3 regions of the Heyndrickxia sp. FSL W8-0496 genome follow, and region 1 is predicted to be linked to each of the others. Evidence: riboswitches for the same ligand, from Rfam matches in the RefSeq annotation. Region 1 holds a riboswitch; each other region holds the start of a gene.
The links. A riboswitch is a leader RNA that binds a small molecule or an ion and turns the genes downstream of it on or off. The one in region 1 is predicted to bind thiamine pyrophosphate.

Region 1 (8,258 bases):
AGTTCTGCTCGTATTAACCAATAAAATCGAACGTAAAAAATTATATCTTGTTTCTTTGTTTGTATTTTTCCTTGGTAATGTCATAACCTATTTTAGTCCAAATTTCACTTTTATGATGGTTGCTAGGGTTTTGACGGCAATGAGTACTGCACTTATCGTCGTACTTTCTTTGACAATTGCAGCGAAAGTTGTTGCTCCGCCTCATCGGGCAAAGGCTTTAGGTCTCATTTTTATGGGTATCAGTTCTTCACTTGTTTTAGGTGTACCACTAGGAATTTTGATTTCTAGTACATTCGGATGGCGTATCATTTTCCTTGGAATCGCAGTATTATCAATAGGATCTATGGTGCTAATTTCACTATTTTTAGAAAGAATTCCAGGAGAAAGGACTATACCACTTGTTCAACAATTAAAAGCAGTAGGAAGTGCAAAATTAGGTACTGCGCATCTAGCTACTATGTTTATGCTTGCAGGTCATTATACACTTTACGCGTATTTCACACCATTTTTGGAAAAAAATCTGCATCTGAATTCCTATTGGATTAGTATTTGTTATTTTGTATTTGGAATTGCAGCCGTCTGTGGTGGGGCTATAGGTGGAACTCTATCGGATAGGATAGGTGCGAAGAAATGCATTATTCTAGTCATTAGCACATTTGCCATTGTACTATGCTTATTACCTTTTACAACTTTTTCTCTTGTTTTATTCATTCCTATAATGATGATATGGGGAGCATTAAGTTGGAGTCTGTCACCACCTCAGCAAAGCTATTTGATACAAACCGACCCGGAAACCTCCGATATACAGCAAAGCTTTAATAACTCAGCCTTACAGATTGGCATTTCACTTGGATCTGCAATAGGAGGAATTGTATTAAACAAAACCGGATCGGTAACAAGTACAGCCTGGGTTGGAAGTGCTGTTGTCATTATCGCCTTACTATGTGCAATCTTTTCTTTAACTAGACCGGCAATCACTAGAGAAACATCAACTGTTTCTTGAAAACATCGGAAAACATGGGGACGGTTCTAGTGCTTCGAAGAAGCATTAGAACCGTCCCTTTGCTTCAAAATGTTCCTCTTCCAATCGAATAATTTCAATTTGGGGATTTAGGACTTTTAATTTTTTCGCTAAGCTTTCGATTCCAAAGATTTCGGTAAATGTATGACTTCCTGCGATTAGATTGATCCTGGCAAACTTGGCATATTGGATTGCATATAGTGTTGCTTCTCCAGTGATGTATGTATCGCATCCCGCATCTAAGGCACGTTTTATTACTTTTGTAGAATCACCAGCACCTGTTAAAACAGCAATTGTTTTAATCATTTGATCATTATTTTTCCATGCACTCACTGGTTCGTTTAATTTTTCAGACATCAGTTTAACAAGGTTTGTAAATGAAATAGGATGATTAAATAATCCTATAGAAGGGAACTCATTTCCATTTTCATAGTGAGAGTACTGTTTAATCACATCTACCTCAAGAATATTCATTAACGATGTACATGTCCCAAACTCAATGTAGTCAAGTGGTGCATGAATAAAGAAATGAGTAATATTATTTTCTTCAAGCTTCTTCATACACTGATCTTTCATACCATACAAAAAGTCCCATGCATCATGATGAGTAATCATTAAATCAACATGATTCAGTGCAGCTTCTTGGATCGTTTCTAAAGTTAAATTTGTTGCGTAACCAATTTTTGAAAATGATGTTTTGGAAATAGAAGTAAATCCATACTCATCATCTTCATGTTTTACTAATTCCTCACCAAATAAATCCTTAATCTGCATTTGAAATTGTTCTAATTTCATTAGTTCTATCCCCCTCAACGGGGACGGTTCTAGTGCTTCGAAGAAGCACTAGAACCGTCCCTTTACTTCCAAGTCTCCATTGTATAAGCCATTTCCCAAAAGCAATATTCATAATACGCACTCCTCCAAAAGAATTCTTTCATTTCGGATTGTTCTTCTTCTGAAGATGCTTCAGCGAGTTCATCTATTCGTTGTATTTGCTCGGTTACAAGCTCCCTGAACCAATCACCGTTATAAGCGGCTATCCATTCTTGGTAAATCATTTCATCTGGTTGACAATCCTTCAAATAACTTCCTATATCTAAGTACAACCAATAACAAGGTAAAATAGCTGCGATTATATAACCCAATTTCCCGCTTTGAACAGCTCGATACATATGAGAGGTATAAGCATATGCTGTTGGTGCGGGTTTAAAGGCTTTTCTTTCTTCCTCTGATATTTCGAGTAGAGCAGAAAATTTACGATGTAAAGACATTTCAGCTTCGTATGTACCTTGTGCATGATTAGCCATCCGATTTGTTGTATATAAATCCCTTGATACAGCTGCACCATATGATTGAACTCTAGCAAAATTAGATAAGTAATAGGAATCCTGTAAAACATAAAAACGGAATTTTTCTATTTCTAATTTGCCATTACCTATTCCTTGTACAAATGGATGTTGAAGACTTGCATCCCACCATTTTTTCGCTTCCTTTCGGCATTCCTTTGCAAACGACATACTCCCTCATCCTTTCCAAAAATAAAAAACCACTATCATACTGGGAAGTGGTTAGAAAACAGAATAAAGATGGAAATATATCATTCTGCTCCACTTCCCTCCGCTAGTATCAACTAGATCAGGTTCAAAGGGTCTTAAAGTTGAACTTTAATCTCAGCCCTTAATAAAGGCTCCCCTAGTGGTCATTATTATCTTATTGTCATAATCATCCTAACATACAAAAAATATTATTCAAGGGATTTTCCCTACCTATAATATAATTTCAATGGAAAATTATAGAGTTTACTTGTAGATAATCGCCCAAACATCCTACTCAGCTCCAATCTTCTCTTTCCAACATATTATTCTTCTTAATTTTTATGATATAATGATACCGGACATAAAATGAGGAGGATTCCTATGAGCCAACAAACTATTCAGATATCAAAGAAAAACCAAATTATTGAACTTCGTATCACACAGATGGCTATATATTTACAAAGTAAAATCATTGAAGCCATGGATAACGAAAAACATGTTTACTATCTTTTCTTCTATAAAAATCACTATATAACTTACGTTAAACCCTCCAAACTCAAACGAAAATCTTTTATTAGTGAAGCATTAACTAAAGGTCTAATCTTACCACCTAATCACCCACTAGTCTTTTCTTCCATCACACTAGAACATCCATTTAAGAAGTATTCCTTTCAACAACTAATTAAAAAAGCCGAAAATCTTTTTACTCCACAAGAAGTTGCCTTTCTTACAACCTTTTTTGAATCATTTATTTCGAAGAAGACCATTTTTTCCTACATACAAACGATCTTTTATGATTACCGTCGCAATGGCAAAATGTTTTCAAGTTATCGTATTCTTCGCATCCTGATGGATTTTTGCCCAAATGAGAGCTGGGTAAAAGGTATTGCAAGTGACTTAAATTTTATCAAATATAGCAAGCTATATGATCAATTAGCAGATGTATTAATCGATAAAGATCCACTCTACATGGAAAATCGACTTTTTCAATTGAAAGAAAATAAACAGGAATATCAAAGGCTAGAGCAATTATTAAAACATCAATCTAGATGGATGGACTTAATCGGATTTTATCTACAAACTATTAATGTGGAAAATTATCCATCCCTTCTCCAATTCATTCAGATACATTTACCGAAAGAAGATGTAATCTCCGTATTAGAGGATTTAATCCAAAAAGAGCAGCACATTCCAGAATTAATTAATGATCTATTAGATTTATATATAGAAAATAAAGATGCAGAGAAGCTGATTCAACTATTAATTCGCAGCAAACTTTCCCTAACTACCTCACAAGCCCAAGCTTTTGAAGAGATACTAAATGAAGTGAATCTAAATCCTAGGTATTTTCAATCCGAACAAATAGATTCAATCCTAGCACCACTGTTTCATATAAATCCTGAAAAAGCTAAAATTTTTCTTCACCAATCCATTACTTTACTTCTAAAAGAACAGAATCTTGATTCCATTATTGAATACCTTGAACCACTAAAAGGCTGTATTCCTGCAATACCCATCTTGAAAAAAATCGAGCAAATGCAGAAGCTTTCAAACGATCCTGATCAACAATTATTACTCGGCCAATTATTTTATGAATTTGGACAATATGATCAAGCAATTGATTGTTTTAGCTGGGAAATGGAACTAAAAGCTTATGATCCGAAACCTGTTAAATGGCTAGCAAAGCTATATAACGAAATTGGAATGAATCAAGAGCATCAAGCCTACACACAATTATATATAGATATGCAAAAAAGAGCTTAGAGAAAAAATGCATTTCATTTTGTAACATGCTGATTGACTGTTAGAATGAAATTACGTATTTACCGAAAAAAGAAAGAAGATGAATCTATGGTTAATCATTCAAAAAAAATAAATGAAATTCGTTATTCTGTGCTTGACCTTTCTCCAATTGTCCAAGGAAGTACTGCTTCGCAGTCATTGATAAATACATTAGATTTAGCAAAACATGCAGAGAAATGGGGGTTTACTCGTTACTGGTTGGCAGAGCATCATAATATGCCTGGGATAGCAAGCTCCGCTACTTCTCTTGTTATAGGACATGTAGCGGCAGGAACTAAACATATTCGTGTAGGTTCAGGAGGGATCATGCTTCCCAATCATGCACCATTAGTAATTGCTGAGCAATTCGGGACATTAGAATCCCTTTTTCCAGGTAGGATCGATTTAGGATTAGGCAGAGCTCCTGGTACTGACCAGTTAACTGCTCACGCTTTAAGAAGGGACGGGCGAATAGATGCGGAAGATTTTCCGCAGCAAGTAGCTGAATTACGTGCCTACTTTAAACCAACTGGCAAAATGCCTGTTCGGGCAATACCTGGAGAAGGATTAAATATTCCGATTTGGTTACTAGGATCTAGCGGTTTTAGTGCACAATTGGCTGGCCATCTAGGACTACCGTTTTCATTTGCAAGTCATTTTTCTCCAGAGAATACTTTACCTGCATTGGATTTATATCGACGTAGTTTCCAAGCTTCAGAAGTATTACAGGAGCCTTATGCGATGGTTGGTGTAAATGTTATTGCTGCTGATTCAGTAAAAGAAGCTGAATTACTAGCAACCTCGATGCAGCAACAATTTTTAAACTTAATTCGCAACAATCCAATGCCCCTTTTGCCGCCTGTTGATAATTTTAGCGAACTATGCAGCGATTATGAAAAAGCTCTACTACAGCAACGAATCGGGGCTTCCATTATAGGAGATAGAAAAATTGTAAAGGAAAAGCTGCAGCATTTCTTAAATGATACACAAGCAAATGAAATCATCATTAATGCACAAATATACGATCACGATGCACGACTTCGTTCATATGAAATTGTTTCAGAAGTTATGAAGGATATATAAAGAATTAATTTACAGGTACCTTAGAATGAAAGGTGCCTGTTTTTTTTCATTTAGTGTTACATAATTGTGAATAGATGGATCATCATTCGGATAATCAATTACTTTATGATAAACTAAGCATAATTATTTACATAGATACAAATAGTTAATCAATAGAAAAATTGTAAAGGATTGTTCATTATGGAGTCTAAAAAGGTACTACCTATTTTATTTTTAATTATGTTTCTCGTAATGGTGGGATTTGGAATTATTATTCCGGTTATGCCATTTTTTGCAAAGGAAATGGGGGCAAATCCGACCGAGCTAGGATTATTGATGGCTGTCTATTCTTTTATGCAACTTATTTCCGCACCTATTTGGGGCCGTGTTTCTGATAAAATTGGACGTAAGCCAGTTATGATGATTGGGATATTAGGTCTTTCTGTGTCATTTATTTTAATGGCTATTTCCAGTCAACTCTGGATGCTATTTATCGCTAGAATCATTGGAGGATTATTATCTTCAGCAAATATGCCAACAACAATGGCTTATGTGGCAGATATTACTTCTGAGGAAGATCGCGGCAAAGGAATGGGAATTATTGGTGCAGCTACTGGTTTAGGATTTATTTTCGGACCAGCTATTGGAGGGTTATTTTCTAAGACTAGTCTAAATATGCCCTTTTATCTTGCAGCTGCCTCTTCATTTATTACCTTTCTTCTTGTTCTATTCGTCTTAAAGGAATCTCTCTCAAAAGAAAAAAGAGGACAGCACGCAGATAAAAAATCATCAATATGGAGCTCCTTTAATGGTTCATTATCTATCTTATATATTTTACAATGGTTTATTTCATTGTCATTGTCTGGATTAGAGGCTTCATTTGCCTATTTTGCAGCCAAAAAGGCGGGATTAGATACAATAGACCTAGGCTATATTTTTATGATTATGGGGTTCGGTAGTGCCCTTGTTCAAGGGGGATTAGTTGGTAGATTTTCAAAAAAATATGGAGAGGGCACAGTGTCCAAGGAGGAATCATTGTATCAACCATCGGCTTTGTTTTAATACTACTAGTAAATAGTTTTACAACTGCAGCAATCTTTTTAACCATTTTTGGATTAGGAAATGGCGTCATTCGACCTTGTGTATCAGCTCTTTTAACGAAAAAATCAACTGCCGGTCATGGAAGTGCTACAGGATTGCTTTCATCCTTCGATTCCTTCGGAAGAATTATCGGTCCGCCACTAGGAGGATGGTTATTTTCGATAACAGCGGGTCTCCCGTATATTTCTGGGGCAATACTTTCCATACTTGCATTGATGCTTTATCAAGTATATCGTATAAAAGAAAAACAGCACCGGACTATATCTTATTGAATGAGGAATGGGTTGTCTACTCAACTTTAAAGACAACCCCTTTTTTTATTTATAAATTTATTATACAGCTCCTATTATTTTCCCATCGCTCATTTTAACAATTCGATCAGCATAAGTGAGCATTTCTTCGTCATGAGTCACTAGTAAAGTAGCAATATTTAATGTTCTTGCCAAATGACGAATTAATGACATGACATCTTTAGATCTTTTTGAATCGAGGCTTGCGGTTGGTTCATCCGCAAAAAGTATTTTAGGTTTATGGATGATTCCCCGTGCAATTGCAACTCGTTGTTTTTCCCCGCCAGATAATGAAGACGGATAAGCATCTCTTCGGTGATCCATTTCCACCATTTTGAGCATCTTGTTTATTTCTATTTTTTGTTCATGCTTTTTTAATTTTGATTCAGAAACATCCAACATAAGGAGCAATTGTTCTTCAACCGTAAGAAAAGGAACAAGATGAGCAAATTGAAAGACGAATCCAAATTTATTTGCTCGGATTTTCCGAATTTGTTCTGAGTTCATACTGATCATGTTTTTCATACCAAGCATTACTTTTCCATCTGTAGCTGGTTGAAGTCCTGCTGCAATTGTAAGGAGTGTGCTTTTACCGCTGCCTGAGGGACCTACTAAAGCAGTGATTTCCCCTTCTTTCAGAGTAAGATCAATACCTTTTAAAATTTCTTCCTTTATCTCACCATTATAAAATGTTTTTCTAACGTTCTTTAAAGTAAATATCGACATCCTACATCTCTCCTTGTTGAATGGCTTGCATTGGTTCAACCTTTTTTATTTGAAAACCAGATAGAGTAGCTCCTAAAAATCCGATAACGATAAAAACTAAAGATAATAGTATGGTTGTTTCCGGTGTTAAATGAAAAGGCATTCCTTCAGGTGCAATCAAATTAAAAACTTGGCTTAATACAGCTGATAAAGCAAGTGCAATGAATGTTATAATAATCATTTGTGTCCACATCATTTTGAATAGGGTACTCGTTTTTAGTCCAATTGCTTTTAAAATACCGTATAATCCAATTTTTTGAACATTCATCATGTAGAAAAAAATAGCAAACAGCATTCCACTTATTACAACTAAAAACAATACAATCATATTTAAAGACATTTGCTCTGCTTTATAACTCGGAATTGTGTTAAGAAACCGTTTCTTCGATAATGTTTGTAAGCCAGCGAACTTTTGATCTGAATCTGCTCCGGGGATATATAGCAATTGCATATCCTTTGCCCCAAAGATCTCCTTATAATCATCCATATTTATAAAAGCAACCGGTGCATGACTAAATTTCTTTTGATTAACAAATGCTTTTACAATAAACTTCCTCCTAAATTGATTGTTTGTTAATGTATCACCAATTCTAATCCCTTCATTCTTCAATGAGGAATCCAGTACTATCTCCCCTTTTTTTACATTTTCGAATATATTTGAATGGGTCGAAGTGAAAAATGTGACACTTCGTTGTTTATTAG
Region 2 (8,258 bases), 1.9 Mb from region 1:
GCTTGAAATATCCTTTGTTTCAGCTGTTGTTAAGCCGAATATCCCTACTTTTTCCCCATTGATTTCTTTAATTATACTATTGTATATTTCCCCATCATTCGCAGTAGTAGCTAACTCATTATGGTATCGATCCTTTAAGTTGACATCTTTTGAGAAATCAGCATTGGCACTAACAAACGGGAACTTTGCATTTTTTACGAATTCGGCTAAAGGCTTTGTTCCTTGATCAAACTCATGATTGCCAAATGTCATCACATCATAGCCTATAAGGTTCATAAACTCTAAATCTGCCTGTCCTAGGTATTCATTAAAATAGAGCGTTCCAGAGAAGACATCACCTGCATCTAGTAATAATGTATTCTTGCTTTGTGACCTAACTTCTTTAATTGCTGTAATTCGTTTTGCAATATTATCTAAATGAGCATGTGTATCATTTGTGTGCATTAATGTTAGCTCAAAATTTCCTTCTTTCTTATCTCCACTATTTATTGCACGAATAAGTGCCGTAATAAATTGTCCACGCGTCACTTTCGCTTTCGGATTGAAGACCTTCTCTACCGTAATCCCATTTTCGGCGAGAATGGTGATATCCTCTTGATATTCCTTTCCCGCTTTATTTAAATCGGTTACTTTTATATTAGAATCTTCCACATGTTTTAATTGAAAGGCTTGAACTAATATCTTTGCCATTTCCTCACGTGTTAATATTGCTTTATATTGAAGATTATCCTTCCATCCAGAGAAGATACCATTTTTCCTAACCTTTAGGGCATTCTCTCTTAACTCATGATCCTTTGGAAGCTGATCGACATCTTTGAATTGTTGAACTCCTGTCGTATCTACTTCTCCTAGATTGCGTCCTAAAATCAAGACAGCATGCTCACGGGTTAATTGTTGGTTTGGATAAAAATAAGTGTTTCCATTCTTATTTGCCCCTTTGATTAAACCAAGCTCGACTGCCTTTAGAATAAAGTCTTTATATATCCCAAATTGATTTTCATCAGCAAATGCTGATTTATTCTCTGCGGCCAAAGCCGGGGAAATACTTGATGCTGCAATCGCAACTGTCACCGATCCTATTAAAAATTTGTTTCGATAACCCATATATTTATTTCCTCCCATCAAAATTTAGAAATAGAATCAATTAATGTCTATTAATCTACTCTATTTCTCTTAAAAATAATATTTCAAATTGTCCTAACTTTTGCAACCACCTAAAGAAGGATTTACAAAAAATTTACACAATATAAACAAAACCAATCATCGAATGTCCAGATCCATTCTTGCATATTCTTTATTAATCAAATCCTTTTCCTATTCATAAATATCATACACTCAACAAAAGTTTTTTACTAGTGTAAAGACACTTGTCGTATATTTTTAAAAAGTGTAGTAGAATTAAATCGTCTTATTTTAGTAGATTATTTTTTCAAACATTTATAAGGGGGAAAGAAACATGAAAAATAGTATGTGGTCTTTAAAATTTTCAACTGCTGCACTAGTTCTCATTCCAGCAGCTATAGGGATTAACTATTTAGGTAAATTATTCGCTGGCCTGTTAAAACTGCCATTATGGTTAGATGCGATTGGCACAGTACTGGCAAGTATGCTTGCTGGCCCAATAATTGGGGCAATCTCTGGAATTGCTAACAATATCATTTATGGTTTTACCCAAGATCCAATCTCCTTTGTCTATGCCATAACGAGTGGAGTTATCGGTCTTATTGTTGGTATCATGGCATACAAAGGGTGGATTGCTAATATAGGGAAGGCAATTATGATTGGAATTATAGTCGGTGCGGTCGCAGCAACGATTTCCACACCGTTAAATATGATATTTTGGGGAGGACAAACGGGAAATGTATGGGGGGATGCACTGTATGCTTACTCTATCGCTCATAACCTACCTCAATGGCTTGCATCATTTTTAGACAGTATCGTTGTTGATGTCCCAGATAAAATCGCAACAGTTATTATTAGTTATCTTATTTTCAAAGGACTTCCGCAAAATTTAACAACAATCTATAACAATCAGAATAAGATTGAATCATTATAAAGTTGACAATGGATATGGCTGTCTATTAAGGTGTCTACTCTTTAATAGATGGCCTCTTCTATCATGCATTTTTGGAGGGATACTATGAAATCTATGACACTGTATGTTGAGAGAAATTCTCTCATTCATCACATTGATCCATTGACTAAGCTCTTATATGTTTTCGTATCAATTGCAGCCACATATATTATCCCTGATCTTAGAGCTGCAATCATCACAACTTTTATCAGTATCCTTTTACTATTAATAGGAAAGGTGTTTCGAAAAATTTTACCCATTCTAGGGGTCAGTTTCTTATTAATTCTTTCGATCATTATCGTGCAAAGTTTATTTCACCCCAACCGTTCTACACCTTTCGTTGAAATTGGAGGATTTACTATTTACAAGGAAGGAATCTCCTATGCATGTCTTTTGGTCCTGCGAATATTTAATATGCTCTGCGCCTTTGGATTACTCATTTTAACTACAGAGCCAGATGAATTAATTGATTCTTTAGTAAAAAAAGGCATGTCGCGGAAGATCGGTTATGTATTCTTGTCTGTCTTACAAATTATTCCTCAAATGCGTGCGACAATGGGGAAGATCATCGATGCACAAAGATCTCGGGGGATGGAAACAGAAGGACATATATTGGTTCGTTTAAAGTCCTTTTTTCCTTTAATTGGTCCTGTCGTTCTTAATTCACTTAATGATACAAAGGAGCGTGCAATTGCCCTTGAAGTCCGTGGATTTAATGCAAAAGGGAAAAAAACTCATTTTAAAAAAGCGAGGAAATACCCCTATAGTAAAAGCTTGAAATTCACCTTATTTTTGGCCTTTATCCTAATCATTGTTGGGAGGTTAACCATATGAATAAAATACGTGTAAACGACTTGAAATATCGATATCCTCACTCAGAGAAGCTTGCACTTAATGACATTTCATTCGAAATCAAGCAAGGGGAATTCATAGGGATCGTTGGAAAAAATTCTTCCGGAAAATCCACCCTTTGCTATGCGCTAACAGGACTCGTCCCACACTTTTTTAAAGGGGCCTATGGTGGACAGGTTTTCATTGATGATTTAGAAGTCATGAATACTGAAATCTGTGATCTTTCATTGAAGGTTGGACTCGTTTTTGAAAATCCATTTTCTCAAATTACTGGTTCAAAATTTACGGTAATTGATGAAATCGCCTTCGGGCTGGAAAACATGGGAATAGAGCGCGAAGAAATGAAGACTCGCATTGAGGCGAGCTTAAAATTATTAGATATTGAACATATAAAAGAAAAAAATCCCTTCAGCCTTTCCGGAGGTCAAATGCAGCGTGTAGCGATTGCAAGTGTACTCGCAATGCGACCAGATATATTAATATTAGATGAACCAACTTCCCAGCTGGATCCCCAAGGTTCGGATGAAGTCTTTAAGGTAGTTGAAAGCTTAACTAAAGAAGGAATGACAGTCATTATGGCTGAACATAAGATGGAGAAGCTCGCTCAGTATTCGGACAAAATCCTCCTATTACACGAGGGAAAGCTCATTGATTTTGACACCCCGAAAAAGATATTTTCCAAAAAAGATATATTGGATTACGGGGTTTCTCCTCCTATTTTCACAAAAATTGCTCGGGCTTTAAATATTTTTAATAAAGAGGATAGTTTACTTCCTGTGACATTAAATGAGATCTTAACAATCGGTCATATCCATAGTGAACGGGGTGAAAAAAAATGATGCGAATAATTATTAAAGATCTTCATTTCTCCTATTCACTTGAATCTCCTATTTTTCATGGGATAAATCTCGAGATTTCAAATCAAAGCACAGCTCTGATAGGTCAAAATGGAGCAGGGAAAACCACTCTTGTAAAATTATTAAAAGGATTATTGACTCCAAGTTCAGGTGAAATTTTAATTAATGGCATCAATACGAAAGAGCAGACTGCTGCAAAATTAGCAAAAACAATTGGGTTAGTCTTTCAAAATCCTAATGATCAAATTTTTAAAAATCGAGTAATGGATGAAGTGATGTTTGGGCCATTAAATATAGGACAATCAGTTAAAGAAGCAAAACAAAATGCAACAGAAGCACTTGAAATGGTTGGACTCAATGAACATGCAGAACGAAATCCTTATGACTTGAGCCTTTCACAACGAAAATTGGTAACGATTGCCTCTGTCCTTGCAATGCGAACAGATATCATAATTTTTGATGAACCGACTATGGGACAGGATCATGATGGAAAGGAAAAGCTTAAAAGAATTATACGACATCTAATTCATGAGGGAAAACTTGTCTTATGCATTTTGCATGACATGGATTTTGTAGCAGAAGTATTTGAACGGACAATTATTTTTAACCAAGGAAAAATCCTTTTAGACGGCGATACACGAACCGTTTTTTCCAACGAAGAAATACTAAATATAGCTTATCTAGAACAACCCTATATTACCCAATTAGGTAAACAGCTTGGCTTTACTGAAACATTCTTAAATGAAGATGAACTTATCGCACAGTGTAAGGCACGATACAATAATATTTCTATTGAATCGCTTTTTCACTTGTAAAAAATAAAAAGGTATGGCATAGTAACGTTGAAAGATTGAAAATTGAATATCTACTATTTAAGTTGTAGGGGGACCAGTGTTGCTGGTTGAGATTGTATCCGTAAGATACTGACTCTTTGAACCTGATCTGGTTGAGACCAGCGGAGGGAACATATTGAATATATTTATTTTGTATGTTTATATGTGCCCTAGGTTAAAAACCTAGGGCTTTTTATTTGAAAGACTAGTCTCTCAGCTACCATCCTTTACAGCTTAGTACAATCTAACAAGGAGGAACTCAATTGAAAAAGTGGTTAATGATTATTGTTAGCTCATTGCTTTTATTAACAACAGCTTGCAGTAATAACAATGATTCAGCAAACAGTAAGAAAAAAGGATTAAAGCATGTGACTGTAGTTTTAGATTGGACACCAAATACCAATCATACAGGATTATATGTGGCAAAGGAAAAAGGATATTTTAAGGATGAAGGCTTAGATGTTGATATTATTCAGCCTGGAGAAGCTGGTGCTGATCAGCTTGTTGCTGCTGGAAAGGCACAATTCGGAATAAGTGCACAAGAAAGTATTACAGAAGCACGAATACAAGGTGTACCGATTGTTTCAATTGCTGCCATCATTCAACATAATACATCTGGTTTTGCTTCTCCAAAGGAAAAAAATATTACTTCACCAAAGGATTTCGAAAATAAAACATATGGTGGCTGGGGTGCACCCGTTGAAAAAGCAGTCCTTGATTCTTTAATGAAAAAAGAGCATGCAGATGTAGAAAAAACGAAGATCATTAATATGGGTGAAACGGACTTTTTTACCGCTGTAAAAAGAGATATTGATTTTGCCTGGATATATTATGGATGGACTGGGGTCGAAGCGGAACTTCGCGGCGAGAAAATCAATATGGTCTATTTAACCGATTACTCTAACAAACTAGATTACTATACACCTGTATTAACGACGAATGAGAAAATGATAGAAAAAGATCCAGAAACGATTAAACATTTTCTTGCTGCGACTTCCAAAGGATATACATATGCCATTGATCATCCAGACGATGCAGCAGATCTATTAATAAAAGCCGTTCCTGATTTAGATTCAAAACTTGTGAAAGCTAGTCAAAAATGGTTATCACCAAAATATCAAGATGATGCCGCGCGTTGGGGCGAGCAAAAACAAGAGATTTGGGAAAACTATGCTAGCTGGATGTATGACAATCATCTATTAGATAAAAAACTAGATAGCAAGAAAGCATTTACAAATCAATATTTACCAAAATAATAGAGGAGTGATTAAGAATGGCAAATGCATTATTAAGTATTCAAATAATCCCAAAGACAAAAAACGGTGAAAATGTGATACCTTACGTAGACGAAGCGATTTCAATTATTGACCGTTCAGGAGTGAAATATCAAGTAAATCCATTGGAGACGACAATGGAAGGAGATTTGACTGAGCTATTTGCGATCGTTGAAAAAATGAATCAACGAATGATCGAGCTTGGCAGTCCAAATGTCATTTCACAAATTAAGGTTCTTTATCAACCAAATGGGGCTTCAATGGATCAATTAACGGAGAAATATCGCTAATGAAGGCGTTACTTCAGAAAGGATGGCGGCCAATTTTGGTCATCATCCTTTTATTCATCATCTGGGAATCAATTACAAAAATATTTGCTATACCAGAATGGCTTCTTCCATCTCCAACACAAATTTTACATGAAGGGGTAACTGGTTGGGATGGGTATTCTCATCATTTACTATCAACCATTCAATTAGCCATTTTAGGTTTTATTATCGGTAGCAGTGTTGGCATTCTTATTGCCATTGGCTTGCATCTTGTTTCATTTTTTAAAGAGGCTTTTTATCCGTTATTAATTATTTCGCAAAATATTCCGATCATCGTCTTAGCACCTTTACTAGTCATTTGGTTTGGCTTTGGGATGCTACCCAAAATCATTGTTATTACACTTGTTTGCTTTTTCCCAATAGCGGTTGCTGCGCTAGATGGCTTTAGGCAAACAAGTCAGGAGTTAAAGCATTACATGCAAATGGCAGGTGCATCAAAGAGGCAATTATTCTGGAAAGTAGAGTGGCCACATGCACTGCCATCCATTTTTTCAGGATTGAAGATTTCTGCAACCTATAGTGTCATGGGTGCTGTTATTTCTGAGTGGCTTGGAGCTAATAAAGGAATTGGTGTTTACATGACCTTGGCTTCATCTTCGTTTCGTACGGATCGTGTGTTTGTAGCAATTTTCATTATTATCTTTCTCGCACTACTATTTTTTGCCTTCATCGTTCTTATCGAAAAAAAAGTGGTTAAATGGCAGCCAAAGGAAGAGGGAAACCATCATGAGTAAATTAGACATACAAAATCTAGCAAAATCATTTGGTGATCTTCAAATAATAAAAGATCTTTCTTTTTCAATCAATGAAGGCGAATTTGTTTCTATTTTAGGACCATCTGGAAGTGGCAAAAGTACTCTTTTCCAAATGATCGGGGGCATTAGCTTACCTGATTCTGGTTCTATTTTAATAGAAGGCCAACAGGTGAATGGGAAACGTGGGGTCATCAGCTATACCCCTCAAACCCCTTCCCTCTTACCGTGGAGAACAATTTTGCAAAATGTTTTACTAGGGCAAGAAATAGCAGGAAAAATCAATAAAGAAAAAGCATTAGAAATGATTGAACGTGCAGGCTTAAAAGGATACGAACATGTCTATCCGCATGAATTATCAGGAGGGATGAAACAACGTGTTTCCTTTATTCGCAGTATGCTTAGTCCTCAATCCATCATCTGTTTAGACGAGCCATTTTCCGCTTTAGATGAATTTACCCGACTCGAAATGCAAAAATGGCTGCTATCGATTTGGTCTGAGTATAAACGCTCCATACTATTTGTCACACACAGTATTGAAGAGGCAATCTTTCTATCTGACCGAATTATTGTTCTTTCCAGCAAACCAGCTACGGTGCAGAAGGAATTCATTGTCCCTTTTAAGCGTCCTAGACTAGAAGATTTGCTATTAACAGAGGAATTTTTACAATGGAAAAAAATGATCTATCAGGAATTGAGGGGTTCTCATGAATAAGCCAATCATAGATGCCCATATCCACTTGGATATGTATGAGGATACAGATGGTATGCGGATAGTAAAGGAACTGGAAAAGTATGGAGTAGAATCACTTATTTCTGTTTCACAGCATTTATCTTCTGCTCATAAAAATTTAACATTGGCACAATGGGATGGGAGGATAAAACCCGCCTTCGGTTTTCATCCCGAGCAGGCTATACCAAAGGATAGTGAAATTGCTGATCTCCAACATTTCATTGATAAACATTTCAATGAAATGATTGCTGTTGGTGAAGTTGGCTTGCCATATTATTTAAGACAAGAGCAAAAGAATATTCCACTTGAACCGTATCTTGAAATATTGCAGTTATTTATTCAGCAAGCCGTTGCTTTGGATAAACCTATTGTTCTACATGCTGTCTATGATGATGCGCCACTCGTTTGCGAATTACTCGAAAAATATTCATATAATAAAGCCCATTTTCATTGGTTCAAAGGTGATCAAAAAACAACTGAACGGATGATAAGCAATGGTTACTTTATTTCGATCACACCCGATATTCTTTATGAAGGAGAAATTCAGCAGCTAG
Region 3 (8,258 bases), 230 kb from region 1:
ACAAATTATTCCTAACATATCCTTTGCATTAGAAAGATTATCCCCTTCACCAGATCATTTAAGAACAATTGTTGCACACGAATTTGGTCATGTTGCACATAATATCCTTTCAGACATGTCAGGAATGGAATGGTCAAAGTTAAATTGGAATAATCCACTTATATGGCTTCACCAAGAAGGAGCAGCTATTCATTTTTCCCGTAAAACCGCAAAAAACTTGGATCCTTCCATGTATTTCTCATTTAACGATGAGGGGAATGATTGGTTAACATATGCAAAAGCACATAAACATGAAATTAAAATGGCTTTTGCACATGACTATGCTATCCATTCACCCGAACAAATATTTCGAGAATGGTTTTCTATTAATGGTGGGCGTACCTTTGGTTATAACAGACTGGGGTATTTTATTTCGGATATGTTTTTTCAACATCAAATCAATCAGTTTGGAGAGAAAAATGCAATAATAGCTTGGACTCACACTGACATTGAAGGTCAAACAGAAAAGTGGCTTTTAGAAAATGTTATGTAAGCAATTCAGCTTTAAAAAATAGTAATGGGACAGCTTTATAAACTGTCCCAGAACTAGTAAAAATGAGATTTTCCAATTAAATTGTTAAAAACCTTCAAAACTTATACCATATTCTGCACCTGCAACGGCCATTCTTCTTGATTTAGAAGCATTTCCCAAAATAAAAATTCAAAACGAGAGGTCGTTTGAAAATGATTTTCTAAAATTGTTAATTCTCTTTCGGGTTTTTCAAAGGTTAATTCATCCATGAGTTGAATTAACCACTTTGCTAGGGCTCCAAATTCATCAGATGAATAAGCCTTAATCCAATTTTTATAAGGATTTGTTTCCAATTCATTATGGTAATTACTATATAATTTCTTTCCAATCTCCCAATAGTCCCATGCACAAGGAAGAAGGCATGAAACCAATTCTGCTAAAGTACCGTTATGGGCCACATTTAACATATAATTGGTATACGCTAAATTAATTGGAGTTGGTTCTGATTGTTCCAACTCTTCCTCACTTATCCCAAATGATTTAGCATATGAACGGTGAACATCCATTTCAAAATGAAGAGTTTCATGCAGTAAGACAGAAAATTGTTTCATAATCTCAATACTAGTTGCCTTTTGTGCCCCTATAGCAAAAAGCTTGGAATACTCAATTAAATAAACATAATCCTGTTTCAGATAGAAAGAAAATAATTCTTTTTCGAGTGTCCCTCGACCAATTCCTTGCACAAATGAATGGTGAAAATTTTGGTGCCAAATAGGTTCAACCTTTTTATAAAGTCTGTCTGTAAATCGTTCTGTTTGAATTCTTTCCATTTTTCCCCCTCTTTTCATATGATTATTTGAAACTATTCCGTAACATTTGTGCAGCAGATTTTGGATCATCCGCTTTCATAATCGCCGAAACTACGGAAATACCAGATACTCCTACATTTGATAACTGATGAACATTTTCTAATGATATCCCTCCAATCGCAACTGCAGGAATATGAATAGCTTGAACAATCTTTCTTAAAGTCGCAAAAGACATAGTGATCGCATCAGGTTTTGTAGTTGTCGGAAAAACAGTACCAACACCGATATAATCAGCCCCTTCCTTTTGTGCAACCAATGCTTGTTCCTCAGTTTGAACAGAAACACCGACAATCATTGAGTTGGGTATTATTTTTTTCACTTCCACTAAGGGGAGATCTTTTTGTCCAATATGTATTCCTTCTGCATTGACTGCCAATGCGATGTCCACACGATCGTTAATGATTAATGGAACATCAAATTTTGCTAGAAGTTGTTTAAGTTTTATTGCCTTTTCAAAAAAGATTTTTCCTTCTGAGTGTTTTTCTCGAAGTTGCACAGCAGTGACTCCACCTAGCACCGCTTTTTCAACAATAGGAAGCAATTCCTCTTCGGACGTTTGTTCATCTGTAACAAGATACAGTTGATAATCAATATTCATGTATTCTCACCTCAAGATTAAATGTTTCAGCATTCATCAGATCAATTTCGTCTATAAGTTTTGCTTTAAATGTTCCTAGACCTTCATTCAGTTTCAGATGTTGTTTTGCCCTTTGACCCGCTATTGACATGACAGACATTCCAACCATCGTAGCATTTAAAGGGTCTTCACTTACTGCAGCAAAACTTGCAATGATGGAACCTGACATACAGCCAGTACCTGTTATTTTTGTTAATATTTCATCACCATTTTGCAGGATGAATGTTCGTTTTCCATCTGAAATGACATCTTCCTTGCCACTTATCCCAATTGAACACTTATATTTTTCCGCTGCACGATTCGCTATTTCTATCGGAGAAACTGAAACTTCACCTGCATCTACTCCTTTCGTTTGACTACTTCCACCAATTAACGCATGAAGCTCACTTACATTCCCACGTATGATATCCATTTTGACCTGATCTAATAGAATCTGTGATTTACTTGTTCGAAAAGAAGTTGCACCTACACCAACAGGATCAAATATTACAGGTATCCCTTTACGATTTGCAGCACGGCCAGCACGAATCATAGATTCAAAAACCTGCTCATGAATGGTTCCAAAGTTTATCACTAGTGCATCTGCTAACTGGATCATCTCTTCCATCTCATTCGTTTCTGTTGCCATTACAGGTGATCCCCCAATTGCAAGTGTCACATTGGCACAATCATTGATGGTTACTGTATTCGTAATATGATGAATAAGTGGCTTCGACTCTTTTACTCTATTAAATAATTCTTTGATATTATTCACTATAACTCCCCCTTATTTTCCTCTCTTTTTCTACTAATCCAGCTTTCTCATAAATATCAAAAAAATGATGGGTAGGACCATGACCAGATCCAATATTAATGCTATATTGAATTGCTTTTGTAATATAGGATTTACCTGCTTTAACAGCCTCCTGCAAAGAGTATCCTTTTGCTATATACGCTGTAATTGCGGAGGATAAAGTACAGCCGGTCCCATGAACATTCTTCGTATGAATTCGTTTCCCTTTTAACCATGTGAATTGCATGCCATCGAAAAATAAATCATTCGGATCTCCTTCAAGATGTCCTCCTTTTAGGAGGACAGATTTTGCCCCAAGCTCTTTTAAATTTCTACATGCTTGATACATATCCTCAATATTTTCAATCTTAGTATTAGTTAAACATTCCGCTTCTGGAATATTAGGAGTTACAAGTGTTACCACTGGAAGCAATTTTTCCTTTAAGGATTGTATGGCATCCGTCAATAAAAGATGATGTCCTCCCTTTGAAACCATTACAGGGTCTAGAATTATCTGTTTTGGTTTATACTTGTTGAGTTCTTCAGCCACATTTTTTACAATTTCCGCTGATCCAAGCATGCCAATTTTCACAGCATCCACCGGTAAATCCTCAAATATTGCTGCAATTTGATCACGAATGATCGAAATATCCAGCATCTGAACCGATCGTACCTCAACAGTATTTTGCGCTGTAACAGCTGTAATAACAGACATTCCATACACACCTAATGCAGAGAATGCTTTCAAATCGGCTTGTACTCCTGCTCCTCCACCTGAATCAGAGCCTGCGATTGTAAGAGCTGTTTTCATAGATGATTCCCCCTATTATTTTGTTTTTGAATAATATTTTGATAAAAACCATGCCAATAATTGCACCGCCTAAGGAACTGATTATGAAAGACGGTACAAACCCGAATAAGGCAACTTTATTCCCTAAAAGCAGAGTTGCAATCGGATAGGCAGCGAGCGCACCAAGAATCCCTGTTCCAGTTACCTCTCCAATAAATGCCCATATAAGCTTTTTGGTTTTTAAAAATAGAAAGCTTGCTAAAAAAGCACCAATCATACTCCCTGGGAAAGCAAAAATAGAACCAGTTCCATTCATATTTCGAAGTAATGAAACGATGAATGACTGTGCTACGGAATAAACCGGACCAAGCAATACAGCAGTCAAAACATTAGCCATATGTTGTACAGGAAAAATTTTCGCAAACCCTACTGGAATAAACACGATATTACTTGTTAGTGTAGTAATCGCAATAATTATTGAAGTCAATGTTAGTTTTCTAGTTTTAGACATTGAATCACCCCCCTTTCCCTTAAGAACTTTCGAAATTTGTTTAATTTCGATAAGAGCTGGCAAATCAAGAACGTTGTAATTTTGAAAACGAAGATAAATTCTTTTTTCTCCACAACAGAAAAACCACTTTCCTAAAAAGAAAGCGGTTATATCCCATAAAAAGACAACCTAAAAAATAGGTTTGGACCGCTTCCCTACGCCGGCATCACCCGGATCAGGTTTAAAGGGTATCAATCTTCTTTGATCTCTCTCAGCCAAACTCGGCTCCCCTAGCAGAATCTATATTTTATTGTTATAAGGCATAAAAAAACCGCCCTAGATATAAGGACGGACTGATTTTCACGGTTCATCGCACCGAAAAATACAGCCACTTCCTTACGCCAGCATCAACTGGATCAAGTTCAAAGGGTCCAGAACCTCTGTCTCAGTCTTCTTAAAAGACTCCCCTAGTGATCAATTTCATTTAATTAAACCCATCTTAGCATATTCTGGATAAAAATCAATCATTTTCATTAGAAAGTTAAAATAATAGACTATACATCCATGACTAATGTATCAATCTTTTTACGTATTTTCATTTTCTCTGTTTTACTCTTCATTCAAACCTTCTATCTCATTCATTGTCATGAATATTAGCTTTTTCAACAGTAATGAAATAATTTTTTCCTTCCATAATTTTTTAATTCTATTATAGAGTGCACAGCAGTCCTTCTGTATCCTCAATCACTTTGTTTACATTTAGAACGAATGCCTTGCCCCATTAGAGGTATGTGTAAATGAGTATAAAAAATGCCTCTTATTCTTTTTTTAGTTGTAACCAAACTCCTTTCCACCCCTATTGATAATAAATTTAGCTTAAATTACATCTAAAAATATTTTTATATGATTTAAAAATAACTGAATAATGTTAATATTATTCTAAAATGATGAAGTTCATATCTAGTTAATCAAAAATTTAGGGAAGTGATTCGATTGAACCAAATAATATTACAAAAATTAGGAACTGCCGATCCTATCTTACAACAACTAATGAAACTTATTGGTCCGCTCAATATAAAAATAAGTGATGATCCCTATCAAGCATTATTACGATCAATAGTCGGACAGCAATTATCTGCAAAGGTTGCTTCCGTTTTAAATGAGCGGCTAAAAAAATTGACGAATTCCAATCTCTCACCGGAGACTATTTTAGCATTATCAGATGAGCAGTTAAGAGAGATAGGTATATCCTACCGAAAGATTTCGTATATACGAGATTTATCCGAAAAAATTACTAAAAAGGAGCTACTATTTGAACAATTTTCATACATGGGGAATGAAACGGTAATACAACAATTAACACAAGTCAAAGGAATTGGTCGTTGGACAGCGGAAATGTTTCTCATCTTCTCACTAGGTAGACTCGATGTATTATCCCTACTAGATATTGGTCTCCAACGTGGTGTCAAATGGCTTTATTCAGTTTCAAAAGAATCAGATGGTAAAAAACTTTTAGAAGAAAAAGGAAAAGCATGGGCACCTTATCAATCGATTGCCTCGCTATACTTATGGGAGGTGGTTAACCAAGAATATGTCGTTTCCTATCCTTCATTTGAGGAATACTTGAGATCTAATTAAATCTACGATTTATTTATAATTATTTTCAATGGATCTCACTTTTTACTGATTATAAAAAAGGGTTGTCTGATGAAAAGATATTGCTACCAGACAACCCTATTTCTATTTTCAGTTAAACATTTTAGAACAAAATATCAGTTATCAAAATTATAACAAAGTAAAGAACCATTGCTGCTAAACCAATTGGAAAAGCAAATCGTGCATATTCTCCACTTGTAATTTTCAGTTTACCAGCAGCTATAATGTTGGGTATATTTCCAGGAATAAGCATCCCCCCACTAATGAGGAGACCCATTAAGATATCTTTGATCGTAGTATCATTCATCGCAGGACTTATTTCCGCAGCAGCTAGTGTCGCATTATCTAAAACAGCAGAGAGCATATTAATCCAATACATAATTAAAGGACTTAAATCAAGTAAGTACGCTTCAATAAATGGTTCAAAACCAGCACCAAGAAATGTTAAAGCCATTACAAATAAATAAATCTTTAAACTGCGAATAATAATCTCCGCATAGGACTCAGTCTGTGTGCCTGTATCTGCTTTTGCGCTACCCGTTTCATTCTCTTTAGATCCTGCTAGTTCACTTGCAGCAGCTATTTCAGATTTCCAGGCAGGTTCATTTAATCTACCACCCGGTTTCACTGCAAAAGCGGCGATAATTCCAAAAACAATCACTGCTGGAATAACAGAAGTTCCAACTAATTTAAGTAGATAAAAGAAATCTTCATCCAATTTACTTACAACAATTGTAGAAAGTGGTTCACCAATCGGAGTTAACACTGCCCCCATACCGATTGCAAAACATGCTAACACAACGAGACGAATCTCGGATTTTCGGTCCAGTCGTAATACACTAATGACCGCAACTAGGATGATAGCAGCTACAATGGCTGTAATAATACTTGATACAATTCCAAGAACGATGACAAAAAGGGCAATAAATAAGCGATATGGCATTACTGAGCTAATCCACAGGATTCCTTTCTCAATCGGTCGTTGGAACCAGCGAAAAACTAATCCGGCTATGAGTACTGCAAGAGTAATATTAATCGGATGGATGATTGCTTCCTTAACAAGTGACCATGAGTAAACTTGGCTTACAACAACAGCTAATATTCCCATTATAAATAAAAATATTTCTAAATTTCGTTCAACAAATTTAGTAAAGGGTAATATTAAAACAAGTAACAATATAATGGATAATCCAATAATCATTGATACATCTCCTCCTTGTATTTTATAATTGATAATTTTGATGATTCTGTAATTTAAAAAAGGCAATTAGGTACCTAATTATTTAATCATCTTCAATGAAAACTCAAAAAAGCCTGTCACAAAAGGGACATACTTATCCCTTGGTGACAGGCTCCTCCAAAAAAATTTATCTATTAAATTATCAATTATAAATCAAAAATTTGTAATCTATAAATTAGTATATCATAAATACATGCTTTTTGACTAGATAACTTCTAAAAAATTTTTCAACAAATAGCAAATAGTAATAATGAACAAAGGTTTATGTAATAAAACCAATCTATATATACTTAAATTTAAATATGAATTTTCTAAAAATAGTCATCCTTTTATTTTACCTTATATTAAAGAATAAAGCTAATAAACAAATGAAACTATCCTTCCTTTTCTGTGTTTATCTTGAATAATTGGTGACAATTCTCTCTCTTTATTCATGAACTTTATGTGAAGTCACAATCATTCTACAGATAAATTTAATAAAACATATTAAGATGATTTCAAATTAGCTTTCAGAATTTTATCTTTAATTGAAAGGAGTTTTTTATGAAAATGAAATGGTTAATCTATTTAGCGATGTTTACTATAGTGACTGTACTTTCAGGCTGTGAACCTTTAATGGTACTAGATCCTAAAGGACCTCAAGCTAAAACACAAGCTAATGACATTATGATTTCTATATTCATTATGTCATTTATTGTCATTGTAGTTTTTGGTCTTCTGCTTTTTATGCTAATAAAATTCCGAGCTTCTAAGCAAAGCAAGGATTATGAGCCACCACATATTGAGGGAAACCCGATTGTAGAAGCAATCTGTGTTGGAGTACCAGTCATCATTGTTATTGTTCTTTCAATCATGTCGGTTAAATCCAATTATAAAGTAGAGGCGACTCCGAAAGGTTATGGAGATCAAGAGCCATTAATCATATACGCGGCAACCTCCAATTGGAAATGGCATTTTAGTTACCCAGAGGAGGATATCGAAACGGTAAACTACCTTTATATTCCAACGAATCGTCCAATTGAATTTCGATTATATTCATATGGGCCAATCACTAGCTTTTGGATTCCTCAACTTGGTGGTCAGAAATATGCAATGTCCGATATGGTCAATACTTTACATTTAGCTGCCGATGTTCCTGGTGAGTACATGGGACGTAATGCCAACTTCAGTGGGAAAGGCTTTGCTGAAAACACATTCAATGTCAAAGCCATGTCGAAAGATAAATATGATGAGTGGGTAGAAGAAGTGAAGAAAACAGCCAAACCTCTAACTGAAGAAAAATTTGATGAGCTG

Region 2: another riboswitch for thiamine pyrophosphate. It lies ahead of NST63_RS05505 (ABC transporter substrate-binding protein); the one in region 1 lies ahead of tenA (thiaminase II).
Region 3: another riboswitch for thiamine pyrophosphate. It lies ahead of thiW (energy coupling factor transporter S component ThiW); the one in region 1 lies ahead of tenA (thiaminase II).

The regions. Positions count from the first base shown of each region.
Region 1 covers NZ_JBBOXX010000001.1:2,949,924-2,958,181, forward strand. The annotation lists gene NST63_RS14955 (MFS transporter) at 1-1,003, shown strand, start outside; gene NST63_RS14960 (Nif3-like dinuclear metal center hexameric protein) at 1,049-1,816, opposite strand; gene tenA (thiaminase II) at 1,879-2,538, opposite strand; TPP riboswitch at 2,617-2,725, opposite strand; gene NST63_RS14970 (tetratricopeptide repeat protein) at 2,938-4,320, shown strand; gene NST63_RS14975 (LLM class flavin-dependent oxidoreductase) at 4,408-5,421, shown strand; partial or broken gene NST63_RS14980 (MFS transporter) at 5,602-6,773, shown strand; gene NST63_RS14985 (ABC transporter ATP-binding protein) at 6,834-7,517, opposite strand; gene NST63_RS14990 (ABC transporter permease) at 7,519-8,258, opposite strand, start outside.
Region 2 covers NZ_JBBOXX010000001.1:1,078,319-1,086,576, reverse strand. The annotation lists gene NST63_RS05530 (5'-nucleotidase C-terminal domain-containing protein) at 1-1,104, opposite strand, end outside; gene NST63_RS05525 (hypothetical protein) at 1,457-2,056, shown strand; gene NST63_RS05520 (energy-coupling factor transporter transmembrane component T family protein) at 2,141-2,908, shown strand; gene NST63_RS05515 (energy-coupling factor ABC transporter ATP-binding protein) at 2,905-3,765, shown strand; gene NST63_RS05510 (energy-coupling factor ABC transporter ATP-binding protein) at 3,762-4,598, shown strand; TPP riboswitch at 4,655-4,764, shown strand; gene NST63_RS05505 (ABC transporter substrate-binding protein) at 4,880-5,872, shown strand; gene NST63_RS05500 (thiamine-binding protein) at 5,890-6,180, shown strand; gene NST63_RS05495 (ABC transporter permease) at 6,180-6,953, shown strand; gene NST63_RS05490 (ABC transporter ATP-binding protein) at 6,946-7,686, shown strand; gene NST63_RS05485 (TatD family hydrolase) at 7,679-8,258, shown strand, end outside.
Region 3 covers NZ_JBBOXX010000001.1:2,720,333-2,728,590, forward strand. The annotation lists gene NST63_RS13705 (hypothetical protein) at 1-532, shown strand, start outside; gene tenA (thiaminase II) at 634-1,341, opposite strand; gene thiE (thiamine phosphate synthase) at 1,364-1,978, opposite strand; gene thiM (hydroxyethylthiazole kinase) at 1,968-2,771, opposite strand; gene thiD (bifunctional hydroxymethylpyrimidine kinase/phosphomethylpyrimidine kinase) at 2,764-3,600, opposite strand; gene thiW (energy coupling factor transporter S component ThiW) at 3,569-4,090, opposite strand; TPP riboswitch at 4,265-4,371, opposite strand; TPP riboswitch at 4,446-4,548, opposite strand; gene NST63_RS13735 (DNA-3-methyladenine glycosylase family protein) at 5,063-5,707, shown strand; gene NST63_RS13740 (DUF1646 family protein) at 5,829-6,926, opposite strand; gene qoxA (cytochrome aa3 quinol oxidase subunit II) at 7,509-8,258, shown strand, end outside.